Geobacillus stearothermophilus ATCC 12980: one gene and its partner. Each later gene encodes a partner of the first gene's protein in a complex. Links are inferred from orthologs where the notes say so. Each region holds a gene or a part of one and is shown in the gene's direction. Other genes may lie near its edges. The genes, in order: mfd and uvrA.

Region 1 (12,293 bases):
CCACGTTTCGCCAGCTCATGACGGATCCATTTGATGGCGAAACCAAGCGCCCCGCAGCGGCGGTTGTATCGGGAGCGTTCAAGAAACGAGCCGTTTGTGAACAAATTTCCCGTGACAAAACGATGCCAGGCTCGTTCGGAAGAAAAGCCCAGCAGCTTCCCCAAAAGGTGAACCGCCATGACCACTTCGTCTTCTTGCTTGACCAAGTGACGGTTGCGGCGATGAAGATACATTTGAATCAACGACAGTTGGGCAGAAACAAAACAGAAAATAGCGGCATATTGTTTTTGAAGTTTGGCTGGATCTGTAGTAAAATGAAAGTGCTCTTGCATGGGGGATCTCTCCTTTCGAATGTTGGGTGACACTTTCATTCTACTGGAGATCCGCCAGCAAGGGCTATTTTTATGCTTGATCAAGTTTATCTAGCACCACGGGTTAACAAGTGAATATTTTCCTCCAAACTGGTGCACAATGTGAGTACGGAAGGCATGGGGCGCCGGCTCCATCCGCCCTGCGGACGGAACAGCCCAGTGAGGAGGTTTGCTTCGATGGCATTGCATTACTATTGCCGCCATTGCGGCGCCAGAGTCGGAACTATTGAACAGGTATCCGTCTATAGCGAAAAGCTCGGATTCCACCATTTAACGGAAGAGGAACGGCTTGATATGATTTCGTACAAGCCGAACGGGGATATTCACGTCAAAACCATTTGCGAAGACTGTCAAGAAGCGTTGGCGCGAAATCCGGAGTGGCATCAATACGAAAAATTTATCCATTAGGCGCAGCTTTGGGCGACCAAAGCATTTTTATGTTTTGGCTGAACGTGGAAAGAGAAAGAAACTAGCATTGAGAGGAGGGAGAATAGGGGTGCTTTCATTGCATCGCTATTTAGCTGAGAACCAAGATGTTCGCACCATCATAGAAGGAATCCACGCCCGCCTGAAAGAACAGCTTGTCGCCGGGCTGTCGGGGTCGGCCCGGTCTGTTTTTGTTTCCACGCTTTATAAGGAAACGGGACGCCCGTTGCTCGTAGTGGCTTACAACTTGTTTCAGGCGCAAAAAATGTATGATGACCTCGTTTCGCTGCTCGGTCCGGACGAGGTGTTTCTGTATTCCGTCGATGAAGTGATCGCCGCCGAAATGGCAGTCGCCAGTCCGGAGCTGAAGGCACAACGCCTCGAAATTATGAACCATTGGGTGCAAGGCGGGAAGGGGATCGTCGTCTGTCCGGTCGCCGGCCTGCGGCGCTTGCTGCCGCCGCCATCGCTTTGGAAACAGTATTTGTTCACGTTCACGGTTGGACAAGAGCTGGATCTCGAGCAGTATAAACAGCGGTTTGTCCAAATGGGATACAAGCGGGTGGCAACTGTTTCCGCCCCTGGGGAGTTCAGCATCCGCGGCGGCATCGTGGATATTTATCCGCTCACGGCCGAGCTCCCGTACCGGATCGAGCTGTTTGATACGGAAATCGAATCGATTCGCACGTTCACCCCCGATGATCAGCGCTCGCACGGGCAAGTAGAGAGTATCGCCATCGGCCCAGCCGACGAAATCATTCTCGACGAGGGGACGCGGCAGCGGGGGATTGAACGAATTGAAGCCGGTTTGGCGGCCAGCCTCGAAAAAATGAAGGATGACGCCGCCAAGCAGCGGATGTACGAACAGATCCATGCCGAATTGGAACAGTTGCGCGAGGGCCGGGAAATCGAGCAACAATATAAATATATGTCCCTTTTCTATGAGAACGTTTCAAGTTTGCTAGATTATATGCCGGAAGACGGCGTGCTGCTGATGGATGAAATGAGCCGGTTGCAGGAGACGGCGGAGCGGCTCGACCGCGAAGAAGCGGATTGGTATACAAGCCTGCTTGACAGCGGGAAAATCATTCATGATGTGCCCATTTCACACTCACTTTCTGAATTGTTGAAAAAACATCGATTCCAGCGGGTTTATTTGTCCTTGTTTTTGCGCCATGCGCCTTATACCCATCCGCAAAATGTCGTCAATATTACGTGCAAGCAAATGCAAAACTTCCACGGACAAATGGCGCTTCTCCAGTCTGAAGTCGAGCGTTGGAAGAAAGCGAATTACGCCGTCGTCTTTTTGGCGCCGGATGCCGAACGGGCAAAAAGGCTGCAGTCAGTTTTGGAAGATTATGGGGTCGATGCAGCGCCGCTTCCGCCTGAGGCCGCACTGCTTTACGGCAAATGCCAACTTCTCGAAGGCGATTTAAATACAGGATTTGAGCTGCCGCTGCAAAAGCTGGCTGTCATTACGGAAGAGGAACTGTTTAAGAAGCGAGCGAAACGCCCGGTGCGCCGGCAAAAGCTGTCCAACGCCGAGCGGATTAAAAGCTACGCTGAACTGCAAGTCGGCGATTACGTCGTCCATGTCAACCACGGCATCGGAAAATATTTAGGCATCGAGACGTTAGAAATCAATGGAGTGCATAAAGACTACATCCATATCCAATATCAAGGCGGCGACACGCTGTACGTCCCGGTCGACCAAATGGATCAAGTGCAAAAGTACGTCGGTTCGGAAGGAAAAGAGCCGAAAATTTATAAGCTTGGCGGCTCGGAATGGAAAAAAGTCAAAAAGAAAGTGGAATCGTCTGTTCAAGATATCGCGGAAGATTTGATCAAGTTGTATGCCGAGCGCGAGGCGAGCAAGGGGTACGCGTTTTCGCCGGACACGGAAATGCAGCGCGAATTTGAGGCCGCGTTTCCATATCAAGAGACGGAAGACCAGCTCCGGTCGATTGAAGAAATTAAGCGCGATATGGAAAGCGAAAAGCCGATGGACCGCCTCCTTTGCGGCGATGTCGGCTACGGGAAAACGGAAGTGGCGCTGCGCGCGGCGTTTAAAGCCATTATGGACGGCAAGCAAGTCGCTTTTCTTGTGCCGACGACGATTTTGGCTCAGCAGCATTACGAAACGGTTCGTGAGCGGTTTCAAGGATTTCCGATTAACGTCGGGCTGCTCAACCGGTTCCGCACGAAAAAACAGCAGGCGGAGACGATCAAAGGGTTGAAAGACGGCACAATCGATATGGTCATTGGCACGCACCGGCTGCTGTCGAAGGATGTCAAGTTTAAGGATTTAGGGTTGCTCATCATCGACGAGGAGCAGCGGTTTGGCGTGGCGCATAAAGAAAAAATCAAGCAGCTGAAAGCGAATATCGACGTGCTCACCTTAACGGCGACGCCGATTCCGCGGACGCTTCATATGTCGATGATCGGCGTGCGCGATTTATCGATCATCGAGACGCCGCCGGAAAACCGGTTCCCGGTGCAGACGTATGTCATGGAATATACGCCGGAGCTTGTCAAAGAGGCGATTGAACGTGAGCTCGCCCGCGATGGGCAAGTGTTTTTCCTCTACAACCATATTGAAGACATCGACTTGAAAGCGGAAGAAATCGCCCAGCTTGTCCCGGAAGCACGCGTCACGTTCGCGCACGGGCGGATGTCAGAAACCGAACTTGAATCAACGATTTTAGCGTTTTTGGAAGGACAATATGACGTGCTCGTGACGACGACGATTATTGAGACAGGCGTCGATATTCCAAACGTCAATACACTCATCGTGTACGATGCCGACCGGATGGGGCTGTCGCAGCTGTACCAGCTGCGCGGGCGCGTCGGCCGTTCGAACCGCGTTGCCTACGCGTATTTCACCTACCGGAAAGACAAAGTGCTGAATGAAACGGCGGAAAAACGGCTGCAAGCCATTAAAGAGTTCACCGAGCTTGGCTCCGGCTTTAAAATCGCCATGCGTGACTTGTCGATCCGTGGCGCCGGCAATATTCTCGGCGCTGAACAGCACGGCTTTATCGACTCGGTCGGATTTGACTTATATTCGCAAATGTTGAAAGAGGCGATCGAAAAACGGCGCGGCTTGAAACGAGAAGACGAGCGGCCGGAAGTGACGATCGACGTGGAAGTCGACGCCTACATTCCGGATGCCTACATTTCCGATGGGCTGCAAAAAATCGAGATGTACAAGCGGTTTAAAGCGGTCGAGACGCTCGAAGATGTTGAAGCGCTGCGCGAAGAGATGGTGGACCGCTTCGGCGATTATCCGGATGCCGTCGCCTATTTGCTACAGATTGCCGAGATCAAAGTGCTGGCGAAACAGCTCGGTGTTGAATCGATTAAGCAACATAAGCAGCAAGTTGACATTCTATTCACTGAAGAAGCGTCGAAAACGGTGGAGATTCAGCGCTTGTCCGGCGTCGGCCGGCAGTACGGGCGCCTGTTTGGGTTTGGCATGGAGGGGGTGAAGCTGAAAATTGTGCTTTACATTAAGCAAATGAAAGCGCACGAGTGGCTGGCGATTTTATATGAGACGTTGAGGGAATTGTCCGGAGTGAAAAACGAAAAGTCGATCATCGCCTAGCTATAAAGAAAAAATGAGGCGTTATGTTCATTTTATACGTTTACGGTTTTGCTGATGTGGCGATAGTGAAGGATGGGCAATTTTACTAAAATGGCCAAAATCACTTTCATCGTGCATAGAACGTGGATTGTGAAGGATACTAATGACAACAATGGTGAATTCCCCATTACAACAGGGTTCATCGGAGTATCCTTCAAATCCTAGATGAAAGTGAGGGTATACAAGGCATGAAAGCAACCGGTATTGTTCGTCGGATTGACGACTTAGGCAGGGTTGTAATTCCGAAGGAAATTCGCAGAACATTACGCATTCGCGAAGGAGATCCGCTCGAAATATTTGTCGATCGCGATGGAGAGGTCATTTTGAAAAAATATTCGCCGATCAGTGAGCTCGGCGACTTTGCCAAGGAGTACGCCGAGGCGCTGTTTGACAGCCTCGGACAGCCGGTGCTCATTTGCGACCGCGACGTATTTATTGCCGTTGCCGGTGTTTCGAAAAAAGAATACATGAACAAAAGCGTCAGCCCGTTAGTGGAGAGAGCCATGGAAGATCGCAACTCCGTTCTCCATACGGAGGAGGGCGAGGTCGAGCTGGTCGACGGGATGACGGAAACGTTGAAGTCGTATACGATCGGCCCGATTGTGGCCAACGGCGATCCGATTGGAGCCGTCATCATTTTATCGCGCGAGAAAACGCTCGGCGAAGTTGAACATAAAGCAGTGGAAACAGCGGCCAGCTTTTTGGCCCGGCAAATGGAACAATAAATGGAACGCAAAAAGAGGGTGTCCCAAAAGATCGGGACACCCTTTTTGATCGGGCCGCACATTTATCGTTGATGGGAGAAGGTCGGGATCTTTTCCTTTCTGCTTTGTCTGCAATGGGGTTGCTATGTTGGTTGGTCCGTTCCCGTTCCGCTGGACTGAGGCCATGGCCGATGGGCGGCTCCCGCTTTTGTCTCATCGCCTGCATTGCGCTATAATATCGAGCGTAGCCGTTTGTTGCGGTAATGTTGACGGTTTGTGCGGCCAGTGCTCTTGATGGACTGTTCGCCATCTGGCGCCATACAAGCGGGAGGATAAGGGGCATGGGAAACGTATGGAAAGGTGCAGCTGCCTTGACTGCTGCCACTTTGCTTACGAAGCTGTTAAGCGCGCTCTACCGCATCCCGTATCAAAATATGGTCGGGGATGTCGGTTTTTATATTTACCAACAAGTTTACCCCATTTATGGAATCGTTGTCGCGCTGTCGCTGACCGGTTACCCGGTTGCCATTTCGAAGCTCATCGCTGAGCGGCTGGCGGCGCGGGACGAGGCGGGAGCGGCCGCTGTCGGCCGCATCGCGCTGCTGCTGTTGGGCGGGGCGGGAGCGGTGTTGTTTGCCGTGTTATATATAGGAGCCGGCGCCATTTCGTTATGGATGGGCGACAGGCAGCTTGAAGGGTTGGTGCGGGTGCTTTCATTTTCATGCTTATTCTTTCCGCTCATTGCGGTGTTGCGCGGCGTTTTTCAAGGGCGCCATGACATGGCGCCGACGGCAGTGTCCCAAGTCGGCGAGCAGACGGTGCGTGTGACGGCGATTTTAGGGTTGTCTTATTGGGCGATCAAGCGCGGCGCTGACGCCTATGCGTGCGGCATGGCTGCGGTCGGCGGGACGTTGGCGGGCATGGCGGCCGCGCTTCTCATCTTGCTCTTTTATCTGGTCCGGCGCGGACGGCAAAAACCGGCCGGGCATACGCCGCCCGGCTCGGTGCGACAGGCGGGATGGCATTTGCTTACAGTTGGAACGGTCATTTGTTTCACCAACATGGTGTTGACGCTTGTTCCGCTCGTCGACTCGTTTTTGTTCGTCCCGCTTCTCCAAGAAACCGGGCTGGAGTTGAATGAGGTGAAAGAGTTAAAAGGGGTGTACGACCGCGGCCAGCCGCTGATTCAGCTTGGCACGGCTGTCGGCACATCGCTTTCATTGGCGCTTGTTCCGTTCGTTTCCGGCATGCGGCGCGGGCGGGAGCCGTCCTTTCTGCACAGCATGTTGCCGATCCGGTTCGCCGCGGTCATCGGCGTCGGCGCTTCATCGGGGCTCATTTGCCTCATTCGCCCGATCAACACCATGCTGTTTGAAAACGACCGCGGTTCGTTGGTCCTTGCCGTCTTGTCCGCTTCTGTCTTTTTTGCGACGATGGCGTTGACTGCCTCCGCTTTATTGCAAGGAATGGGGAAAGAGTGGACAGCGGCGGCCGGCGTGGCGGCGGCTTTGGCAGGGAAAATCGTCCTTATGCGCTGGCTTGTGCCGTCGTTCGGCGCCCTTGGCGCCGCCTTGGCGACAACAGGGGCTTATGCGCTTATGGCAGGCTTCTTATACGTGCGTTTGCCGCGTGAATACCGGTCAGCGCGCGCGCGAGTATGCATATATCCAATTGTGAAGGCGGCTGTCGCCATGATGGCGGTGCTGAAGTTGTATACATGGTTAATGGACGCTTCAGGCGGGGGACGCCTATGGGCGTCCGCCGAGGCGCTTGGCGGCGTCGTTCTCGGCGCGGCTGTCTATATCGCATGCATCGTGAGGGGGAGTGTATTTTCCGAACAAGAGTTGTCCGCTCTCCCGTTCGTTCACAAATTTCATTTACGATTAGGAAGCAGGTGATCAGCGGTGAATACGATTTATATTTTCGGCCTTGGCGCCGGGGATGTGGAGCAGCTGACGGTCGGCGTGTATCGAAAGCTAAAAAAGGCGCATCCGCTTTTTTTGCGGACGAAGGAGCATCCGGCGGCCGAAGGGCTTCAAGAAGAGGGCATCGCGTTTACATCGTTTGATGATGTTTACGAAAAGCATGAGCAATTTGCTGATGTATATGAAGAAATTGCCGGCACTCTCATCGAGCAGGCAAAACACGGGGATGTGTTTTACGCTGTCCCTGGCCATCCGCTTGTCGCCGAACGGACGGTGCAGCTGTTGTTGGAAGCGGAGCAACGCGGCGATTGCCGGGTGGTCATCGAGGGCGGGCAAAGCTTTTTAGATGCGTTGTTTACAGCGGTGCGCATTGATCCAATCGAGGGGTTCCAGCTGTTGGATGCGACCGCTTTCCAAGGGGACGAATGGTCGCCATCGCTGCATGCTGTCTTTTGCCAAGTGTACGACCCGTTCGTCGCTTCGAATGTGAAACTGTCGCTGATGGAACAGCTTCCGGACGACTATCCGGTCTATATTGTGACCGCGGCCGGGACGAAGAGCGAACAAGTGAAGCAAGTGCCGCTCTATGAATTGGACCGTCAGGCGGCGCTTGACAATTTAACGAGCGTCTATGTGCCGCCGGTCAAGGATGAGCCGCTGCTATACCATCGGTTTGAAACGTTGCGCCGCGTCATCGCGACGTTGAGAGGGCCGCACGGCTGCCCGTGGGACCGGAAGCAGACGCATGCGTCGCTGAAGCGGTACTTGCTTGAAGAGGCGTATGAGTTGCTTGAAGCCATTGACGATGATGACGATGACCATATGGTCGAAGAGCTCGGTGACGTGCTGCTGCAAGTGATGCTCCATGCCCAGATCGGCGCTGACCGTGGGATGTTTTCGATTGATGACGTCATCCGGACATTGACTGCGAAGATGATTCGCCGCCATCCGCACGTATTTGGCGATGCGACGGCTGAAACAGCTGAGCAAGTTACAGCGAACTGGGAAAAAATTAAGGAGAAGGAAAAAGGGACCGGCCGGCCAGCGTCGATTTTAGCGGATGTTCCAAAAAGCCTGCCGGGGACGATGCGGGCGTATGAGCTGCAGAAAAAAGCAGCAAACGTCGGCTTTGACTGGGACGATGCCGCTCCCATTTGGGAAAAGGTAGAGGAAGAAATGGCGGAGTTCCGGGCTGAAGCTTCGGGCGGCCGCCGCGCGGCGCTCGTCAGCGAGTTCGGCGACGTATTGTTTGCGCTTATCAACCTTGCCCGCTATTATGATATTCAACCCGAAGAAGCATTGCAGATGGCGAACGACAAATTCGCCCGCCGCTTCGCCTACATTGAGGAGCAAGTGCGAAAAAGCGGCCGACCGATCACATCGTTCTCGCTCGCTGAGCTCGACCGCTTTTGGGAAGAAGCAAAAGAAAACGAACAGTAAGGGGGAAAGGGCATGCGCCTTGATAAATTTTTAAAAGTATCCCGCCTCATTAAACGCCGCACATTGGCAAAAGAAGTCGCCGACCAAGGCCGGGTGTGGATCAACGGCCACGTCGCGAAGGCAAGTTCAGATGTAAAAATCGGCGATGAACTGACGATTCAGTTCGGGCAAAAACGGGTAACGGTAAAAGTGACTAGTGTAAAAGAAACGGTGAAAAAAGAAGAGGCAGCCGAAATGTACGAGCTCGTTCGCGAGGAACGGACGGCCCCTGATCCGGATCAAGGCGGCGTTTAACGGATTTCCGAAAGACGTCTCCTGTCTCAGGGAGCGCGAAGGGCGAAGCCTAGTGAATAGGGGGAAGTGAATTTCGGCCGGCAATCGCCAATTGAATATCATTCGGTTCTTGTTCGAACGGGCGCCTTCGGAACGAAGGGAAGCGTCAAGGATTCCTGTGCAGGGCTGCCGTTCAGCGGAGCACGCACAAGGCGCTGGAAGCCCCCGCCTCTAAGTGAAGCGCAGGCGGTGGGGGTTCACTTTGTCCTTAAGGCTTGTTCTAAACGATCCCCCGCTGACATACATATGGTACAGACAGCGGATGAGAAACAACGGGCGGCCTAGCCGGCTTTCATTCTAAATCGGAAATGCGGGGGATGAACATGAACCGACATGAGGAATTTGGCGGAAACACGAACAAAGGCCCGGTCCAAGAACACGACGTGATCATGCGCGGCCGGCGCCTCCTTGACATTACCGGGGTCAAACAAGTGGAAAGCTTTGACAATGAGGAGTTTTTGCTTGAGACGGTCATGGGTTTTTTGGCGATCCGCGGGCAGAATTTGCAAATGAAAAACTTAGATGTCGACAAAGGCGTCGTTTCGATTAAAGGGCGCATTTTTGACCTCGTTTACTTAGACGATCATCAGGAGAAGGCTAAAGGATTCTTTAGCAAGTTGTTCAAATGACCATCACCACACAGTTCCTCACCATGCTCGCGATGATTGGCATGGGGGGCTGGCTCGGCATGGCGCTGGACACGTACAATCGGTTTCTCAACCGGCGTGAACGGGCGCACTGGCTCGTTTTCGTGAACGATGTACTGTTTTGGGCGGTGCAGGCGCTTCTCGTATTTTATGTGTTGCTGCTCGTCAACAATGGCGAGCTTCGCTTTTATCTGTTTTTGGCGCTGTTGTGCGGCTATGCCGCCTATCAAAGCCTGCTCCGTTCGTTGTACGTTCGGGTGCTGGAATGGCTCATTCAGCTGGCGGTCAGAACCGGAAACATCATCGCCCAGCTGTTCCGTTACATCGTGATCCGCCCGCTCGTTCTTCTCGGGCAAATGGCGCTTGCGCTTCTTTTGTTTGCCTGGCGGCTTGTGATATGGATGGGACGATTTTTGTTGCTTGCGGTTTGGAAAGCCGTTGTTCTTCTGTTTGCCCCGTTTCGTTGGACGGGCATCGCCGTTTGGCGGCGGATTCCGCCGTCCCGCCGGGCCTGGGTGGAAAAATTTTTTCGCCGTTTGAAGGGATTTGCTGGACAAATCAAGAATACACAAGAGAAAATAGGCATGTGGCTGGCGAAATGGCGAAAGTAAAAGAGGTGCAAAGGCAATGAACATGCCCAGGAGAACAAACGTGACGAAGCTGGCATCGACGTATGCGGCCGAGCAGGAGGAGAAACAGCGGAGGGCGTCGCGAAGACGGCGAATTTTGGCCATCCGTTTTGCCTTTTGGTCGTTGCTGTTGGCCGTGGTCGCCTCCGTCCTTGTCTATGCTTTGCACCTGCAGGCAAAGACGGTTGATGCGAAAAGGGCGGAAAAAGAAAGGTTGACCAAACAGCTTGCGGAACTGAAACGCCAGAAAAAGCAGATGAAAGAGGAAATGAAAAGGCTGCATGATGATGACTACATCGCTGAGCTGGCGCGAAAAAAATATTATTTGTCAAAGGATGGGGAAATTATTTTTGTGTTGCCCGAAAAGTAACAAATCCCTCCAATGCCCGTTCAATACGGGCATTCGTCATATTGACACTTATTTTTTTTATTCGCTATAATGAAATCAACACCATCTTTAAAGCGTTTTAAGGAGGAGCACTTTTTTTATGTCGATTGAAGTAGGCAGCAAGTTACAAGGCAAAGTCACAGGCATTACGAAATTCGGGGCGTTTGTGGAGCTGCCGGAAGGTGTGACAGGACTCGTTCATATCAGCGAGGTAGCCGATAACTACGTCAAAGATATCAACGACCATTTGAAAGTCGGCGACACGGTGTATGTCAAAGTCATTAACGTCGGCCAAGACGGAAAGATCGGCTTGTCCATTCGCAAAGCAAAGGATACGCCTTCTTCGCAGCGGCCGCGCCGGGCGCATGACCGCTCTGCGGCTGACAGCTTAGAGCAAAAAATCAGCCGTTTCCTGAAAGAGAGTGAAGACCGATTGGCGTCGTTGCGCCGCCATACCGAATCGAAGCGGGGAGGTCGTGGATCGAGACGCGGGTAACTTGCTGCTGAATGAATGCCGGAAAGATGACGAATAGGGGGACAACAAAGCATCCATGGTCATGGATGCTTCTTTGTTGGGTTTGGCGAAAGAAAGGATGTATTTTCCGGAACGATACATATTGACAATCGGTATGGGCTCCAGTATTATATTAAATGTTGCCACACGGCGGTGTAGCTCAGCTGGCTAGAGCGTACGGTTCATACCCGTGAGGTCGGGGGTTCGATCCCCTCCACCGCCACCAAAATTCAATATGGCCCGTTGGTCAAGTGGTTAAGACACCGCCCTTTCACGGCGGTAACACGGGTTCGAATCCCGTACGGGTCATCATCATTGACGAACGAGCATGCGCCATGAAGCGACATGCTCGTTTTTCGTTTTTGTCTGCTTCTGTCGGAACAAAAACGTTGCCTGCACATTGTCGGGAAAAACGTCGAACGATTTTTTATTTTTCTCCGTTGTTTTGACAAATTTTTGGCAATTTCAAATATATAATAGGGGGTAATAGAAAAGCAAAGGAGAGGATCGGGAATGGAAAGAGTAGAAAGAGGGACGTTGCGCCGTATTTCGGAAGTGCCGATTCATGACACGCAAGCGACCGTATCGCGTTGGATACGCCATGTGAAGCTGCGCCTTGGCCACTTGTTCGTCCATCAAGGATTTTTGCTTCTTCTCGTCGGCTTTTTGCTTGGACGAGCACTCATTTTGGCGAAGCTGACCCCGTTTGCGCTGCCGTTTTTCGTTTCCGTCTATATGTTGCGCCGTGACAAGGCGGCCTTTGCTTTGATTGCCCTAATGGCCGGCGCATTGACACTGTCGTTCGATGTTTTGCTGTTTGTCGGCGTTTCCATTTTCGGCTTTCTCTTTATTTACGGATGGGTGCGCAGGGTGATCAGCGAATCGTTAAAAATCGTCCCGTTCGTCGTCTTTGCGGTCTCATTGGCAGCGAAATGGCTGATCTCCTACTACTGGGTCGGGGAGCGGACGGTTTACGGGACGGCCATGGCGGTTGTCGAAGCCGGGCTTTCGCTTGTGCTTACACTGATTTTTATGCAAAGCATCCCTTTGCTGACGGTCCGGAAACACAAACATGCCTTGCGGGCTGAGGAAATCATTTCATTGATTATTTTGCTTGCCTCGATGTTGACAGGGATGATCGGTTGGTCGGCGTATGGCTTGTCGCTTGAGCATGTGATGTCGCGTTATCTCGTGCTGCTGTTCGCATTTGTCGCCGGGGCGGCGACCGGTTCGACTGTCGGAGTGGTCACCGGCCTCATTTTGAGCTTAGCGA
Region 2 (3,683 bases), 2.4 Mb from region 1 along the record:
GGCCGGGCGGCGCGCAACGCGAACGGCCATGTGATCATGTACGCCGATACAGTGACGAAATCGATGGAAATCGCTATTCAAGAGACGAAGCGGCGCCGCGCGATTCAAGAAGAGTACAACCGAAAGCACGGCATCGTGCCGCGCACGGTGAAAAAGGAGATTCGCGACGTCATCCGCGCGACGTATGCGGCGGAAGAGACGGAGATGTACGAGGCGAAGCCGGCGGCAGCGATGACGAAACAAGAGCGGGAAGAGCTGATTCGAACGCTCGAGACGGAGATGAAAGAGGCGGCCAAAGCGCTCGACTTCGAGCGGGCCGCCCAGCTGCGCGACGTCATTTTCGAATTGAAAGCGGAAGGATGATGGCCGGGTGAACGGAATGGAGAAAATCATTGTCAAAGGGGCGCGCGCCCACAACTTGAAAAACATTGACGTTGAAATCCCGCGCGGCAAGCTCGTCGTCTTGACCGGGCTGTCCGGGTCGGGGAAGTCGTCGCTGGCGTTTGATACGATTTACGCGGAAGGTCAGCGACGCTACGTCGAATCGCTGTCGGCGTACGCCCGCCAGTTTTTAGGGCAGATGGAAAAACCGGACGTCGATGCGATTGAAGGATTGTCGCCGGCCATTTCGATCGACCAAAAAACGACGAGCCGCAACCCGCGCTCAACCGTCGGCACGGTGACAGAAATTTACGATTACTTGCGGCTTCTATTCGCCCGCATCGGCCGCCCTGTTTGTCCGACGCACGGCATTGAAATCCAATCGCAGACGATCGAGCAAATGGTCGACCGGCTGCTTGCTTACCCGGAGCGGACGAAAATGCAAATTTTGGCGCCGATCGTCTCGGGAAAAAAAGGGACGCACGCCAAGACATTGGAGGATATTCGCAAACAAGGGTATGTGCGCGTTCGCATTGACGGTGAGATGCGCGAGTTGACGGAGGACATTGAGCTGGAAAAAAACAAAAAACATTCGATTGATGTCGTCGTCGACCGGGTTGTCATCAAGGACGGCATCGCATCAAGGCTTGCCGATTCGTTGGAGACGGCGCTGAAGCTCGCCGACGGCAAAGTGGTCGTTGACGTGATCGGCGAGGGGGAGCTCTTGTTCAGTGAAAAGCACGCTTGTCCGTACTGCGGCTTTTCGATCGGGGAGCTTGAACCGCGCCTCTTTTCGTTCAACAGTCCGTTCGGCGCCTGCCCGGACTGCGACGGGCTCGGGGTGAAGCTCGAAGTGGATCTCGATTTGGTCATCCCGAACGATGAGCTGACGTTAAAAGAACACGCCATCGCTCCGTGGGAGCCGCAAAGCTCGCAATACTACCCGCAGCTGCTCGAAGCTGTGTGCCGCCACTACGGCATCCCGATGGACGTGCCGGTGAAGGAGTTGCCGAAAGAGCAGCTCGCGAAAATTTTGTACGGCAGCGGCGGTGAGCCGATTTATTTCCGCTATACGAACGATTTTGGCCAAGTGCGTGAACAATACATCGCATTTGAAGGCGTCGTTCGCAACATCGAGCGCCGCTACCGGGAGACAAGCTCCGATTACATTCGCGAGCAGATGGAAAAGTATATGGCGGAACAACCGTGTCCGACATGCCAAGGCTACCGGCTGAAAAAAGAAAGCCTGGCCGTCCTTGTCGGCGGCAAGCATATCGGCGAGGTCACCGCCATGTCGGTGACCGAGGCGCTCGCCTTTTTTGACGGGCTCGAGCTGACCGAAAAAGAGGCGCAAATCGCCCGCCTTATTTTGCGTGAAATTCGCGACCGGCTCGGCTTTTTGCAAAACGTCGGCCTCGACTATTTGACGCTCAGCCGTTCAGCCGGCACGCTCTCCGGCGGCGAGGCGCAGCGCATCCGCTTGGCGACGCAAATCGGCTCGCGGCTGACGGGGGTGCTGTACGTCCTCGACGAGCCGTCGATCGGGCTTCATCAGCGCGACAACGATCGCTTGATCGCGACGTTGAAAAGCATGCGCGACCTCGGCAATACGCTCATTGTCGTGGAGCACGACGAGGATACGATGCTAGCCGCGGACTATTTGATTGACATCGGCCCGGGGGCGGGCATCCACGGCGGCGAGGTCGTCGCCGCCGGCACGCCGGAAGAGGTGATGGACAATCCGAACTCGCTCACCGGCCAGTATTTGTCAGGAAAAAAATTCATCCCGATTCCGGCCGAGCGGCGCCGTCCGGACGGACGTTGGCTTGAGGTGGTCGGCGCGCGCGAGCATAACTTGAAAAACGTATCGGTGAACATCCCGCTCGGCACGTTTGTCGCTGTCACCGGGGTGTCGGGCTCGGGCAAAAGCACGCTTGTCAACGAAGTGTTGTATAAGGCGCTGGCGCAAAAGCTCAACCGGGCGAAAGCCAAGCCGGGCGAGCATCGCGACATCCGCGGGCTGGAGCATCTCGACAAAGTGATTGACATCGACCAGTCGCCGATCGGCCGCACGCCACGGTCGAACCCGGCGACGTACACCGGGGTGTTTGACGACATCCGCGACGTGTTTGCCTCAACGAACGAAGCGAAAGTGCGCGGCTACAAAAAAGGGCGGTTCAGCTTCAATGTCAAAGGCGGGCGCTGCGAGGCGTGCCATGGCGATGGGATCATCAAAATTGAGATGCACTTTTTGCCGGACGTGTACGTCCCGTGCGAAGTGTGCCACGGCAAACGGTACAATCGTGAAACGCTCGAGGTGACGTATAAAGGGAAAAACATCGCCGATGTCTTGGACATGACGGTCGAAGATGCGCTCGACTTTTTCGCCTCGATCCCGAAAATCAAACGCAAGCTCGAGACGCTCTATGACGTCGGGCTTGGGTATATGAAGCTCGGTCAGCCGGCGACAACGCTCTCGGGCGGCGAGGCGCAGCGCGTCAAGCTCGCCGCTGAGCTTCACCGCCGCTCCAACGGCCGGACGCTCTACATTTTGGACGAGCCGACGACCGGGCTTCATGTCGATGACATCGCCCGGCTGCTTGACGTGCTCCATCGGCTCGTCGACAACGGTGATACCGTGCTTGTCATCGAGCATAATTTGGACGTCATCAAAACCGCGGACTATATTATTGATTTAGGCCCAGAGGGCGGCGACCGCGGCGGGCAAATCGTGGCCGTCGGCACGCCGGAAGAGGTGGCCGAGGTCGAGGCATCGCACACCGGCCGCTACTTAAAACCGATTCTCGAACGCGACCGGGCGCGCATGCAGGCGCAATATGAAGCGGCGAAGGCGTAAAGGCCTTTGCGGCTTTGTCCGCCGCTTGGGACACCGGCGGCCTCCGCCTTTTTTTGCCGTCGGCAGGAAACTTTTCCTAGCGGCCGTCGTATATACAGGTAAAGGAAACTTGGAAAGGGGATTGCCGATTGTCGACGAACAAAGTGTTATCCGCGCTTTGTTATTTCAGCGTCTTTTTTGCGCCGTTCATTTTGCCGATTGTCGTCTATTTTGTTGTCGAAGATCTTGAAGTCAAACGCCATGCGAAGCGGTCGCTCGTGTCGCATTTGATTCCGGCCGTTACGATCCTCTTGTTCATTGCGTTGGCCGCGTCGCCGGTGCTGTTCGGCCATTGGGGCGAGGAATCGCTTCTTTTTGGCGGCGGGCTCGTCTGGCTTGGGTTCCTCGTTGCTGGGGCGGTGAATCTTGTTGTCATTGTTTGGAATGTCATAAAAGGGATTCAAGT

Evidence for each region.
Region 2: the proteins of mfd (region 1) and uvrA are in contact, whole or in part, in a crystal structure (PDB 4DFC), measured with the Escherichia coli proteins. The link is inferred for Geobacillus stearothermophilus ATCC 12980 from one-to-one orthologs.

What each region holds. Positions count from the first base shown.
Region 1 is NZ_CP128494.1:57,525-69,817, forward strand. The notes cover bases 535-4,601. They hold mfd (transcription-repair coupling factor), read left to right. Parts: upstream 535-867; coding sequence 868-4,401; downstream 4,402-4,601. Other genes in these bases: fin (anti-sigma-F factor Fin), read left to right, coding at 549-779. In the rest of the region: QSJ10_RS00285 (IS982-like element ISGsp1 family transposase), read right to left, coding at 1-332; spoVT (stage V sporulation protein T), read left to right, coding at 4,629-5,165; QSJ10_RS00305 (putative polysaccharide biosynthesis protein), read left to right, coding at 5,486-7,042; bifunctional methyltransferase/pyrophosphohydrolase YabN, read left to right, coding at 7,049-8,509; QSJ10_RS00315 (RNA-binding S4 domain-containing protein), read left to right, coding at 8,522-8,803; sporulation protein YabP, read left to right, coding at 9,166-9,471; spore cortex biosynthesis protein YabQ, read left to right, coding at 9,468-10,100; QSJ10_RS00330 (FtsB family cell division protein), read left to right, coding at 10,117-10,488; QSJ10_RS00335 (S1 domain-containing RNA-binding protein), read left to right, coding at 10,607-11,002; spoIIE (stage II sporulation protein E), read left to right, coding at 11,534-12,293. UniProt on the Escherichia coli protein: Couples transcription and DNA repair by recognizing RNA polymerase (RNAP) stalled at DNA lesions. Mediates ATP-dependent release of RNAP and its truncated transcript from the DNA, and recruitment of nucleotide excision repair machinery to the damaged site.
Region 2 is NZ_CP128494.1:2,484,069-2,487,751, reverse strand. The notes cover bases 1-3,438. They hold uvrA (excinuclease ABC subunit UvrA), read left to right. Parts: upstream 1-379; coding sequence 380-3,238; downstream 3,239-3,438. Other genes in these bases: QSJ10_RS13605 (magnetosome magnetite crystal formation protein family), read left to right, coding at 3,367-3,438; uvrB (excinuclease ABC subunit UvrB), read left to right, coding at 1-363. Also shown: more of QSJ10_RS13605, read left to right, coding at 3,439-3,683. UniProt on the Escherichia coli protein: The UvrABC repair system catalyzes the recognition and processing of DNA lesions. UvrA is an ATPase and a DNA-binding protein. A damage recognition complex composed of 2 UvrA and 2 UvrB subunits scans DNA for abnormalities.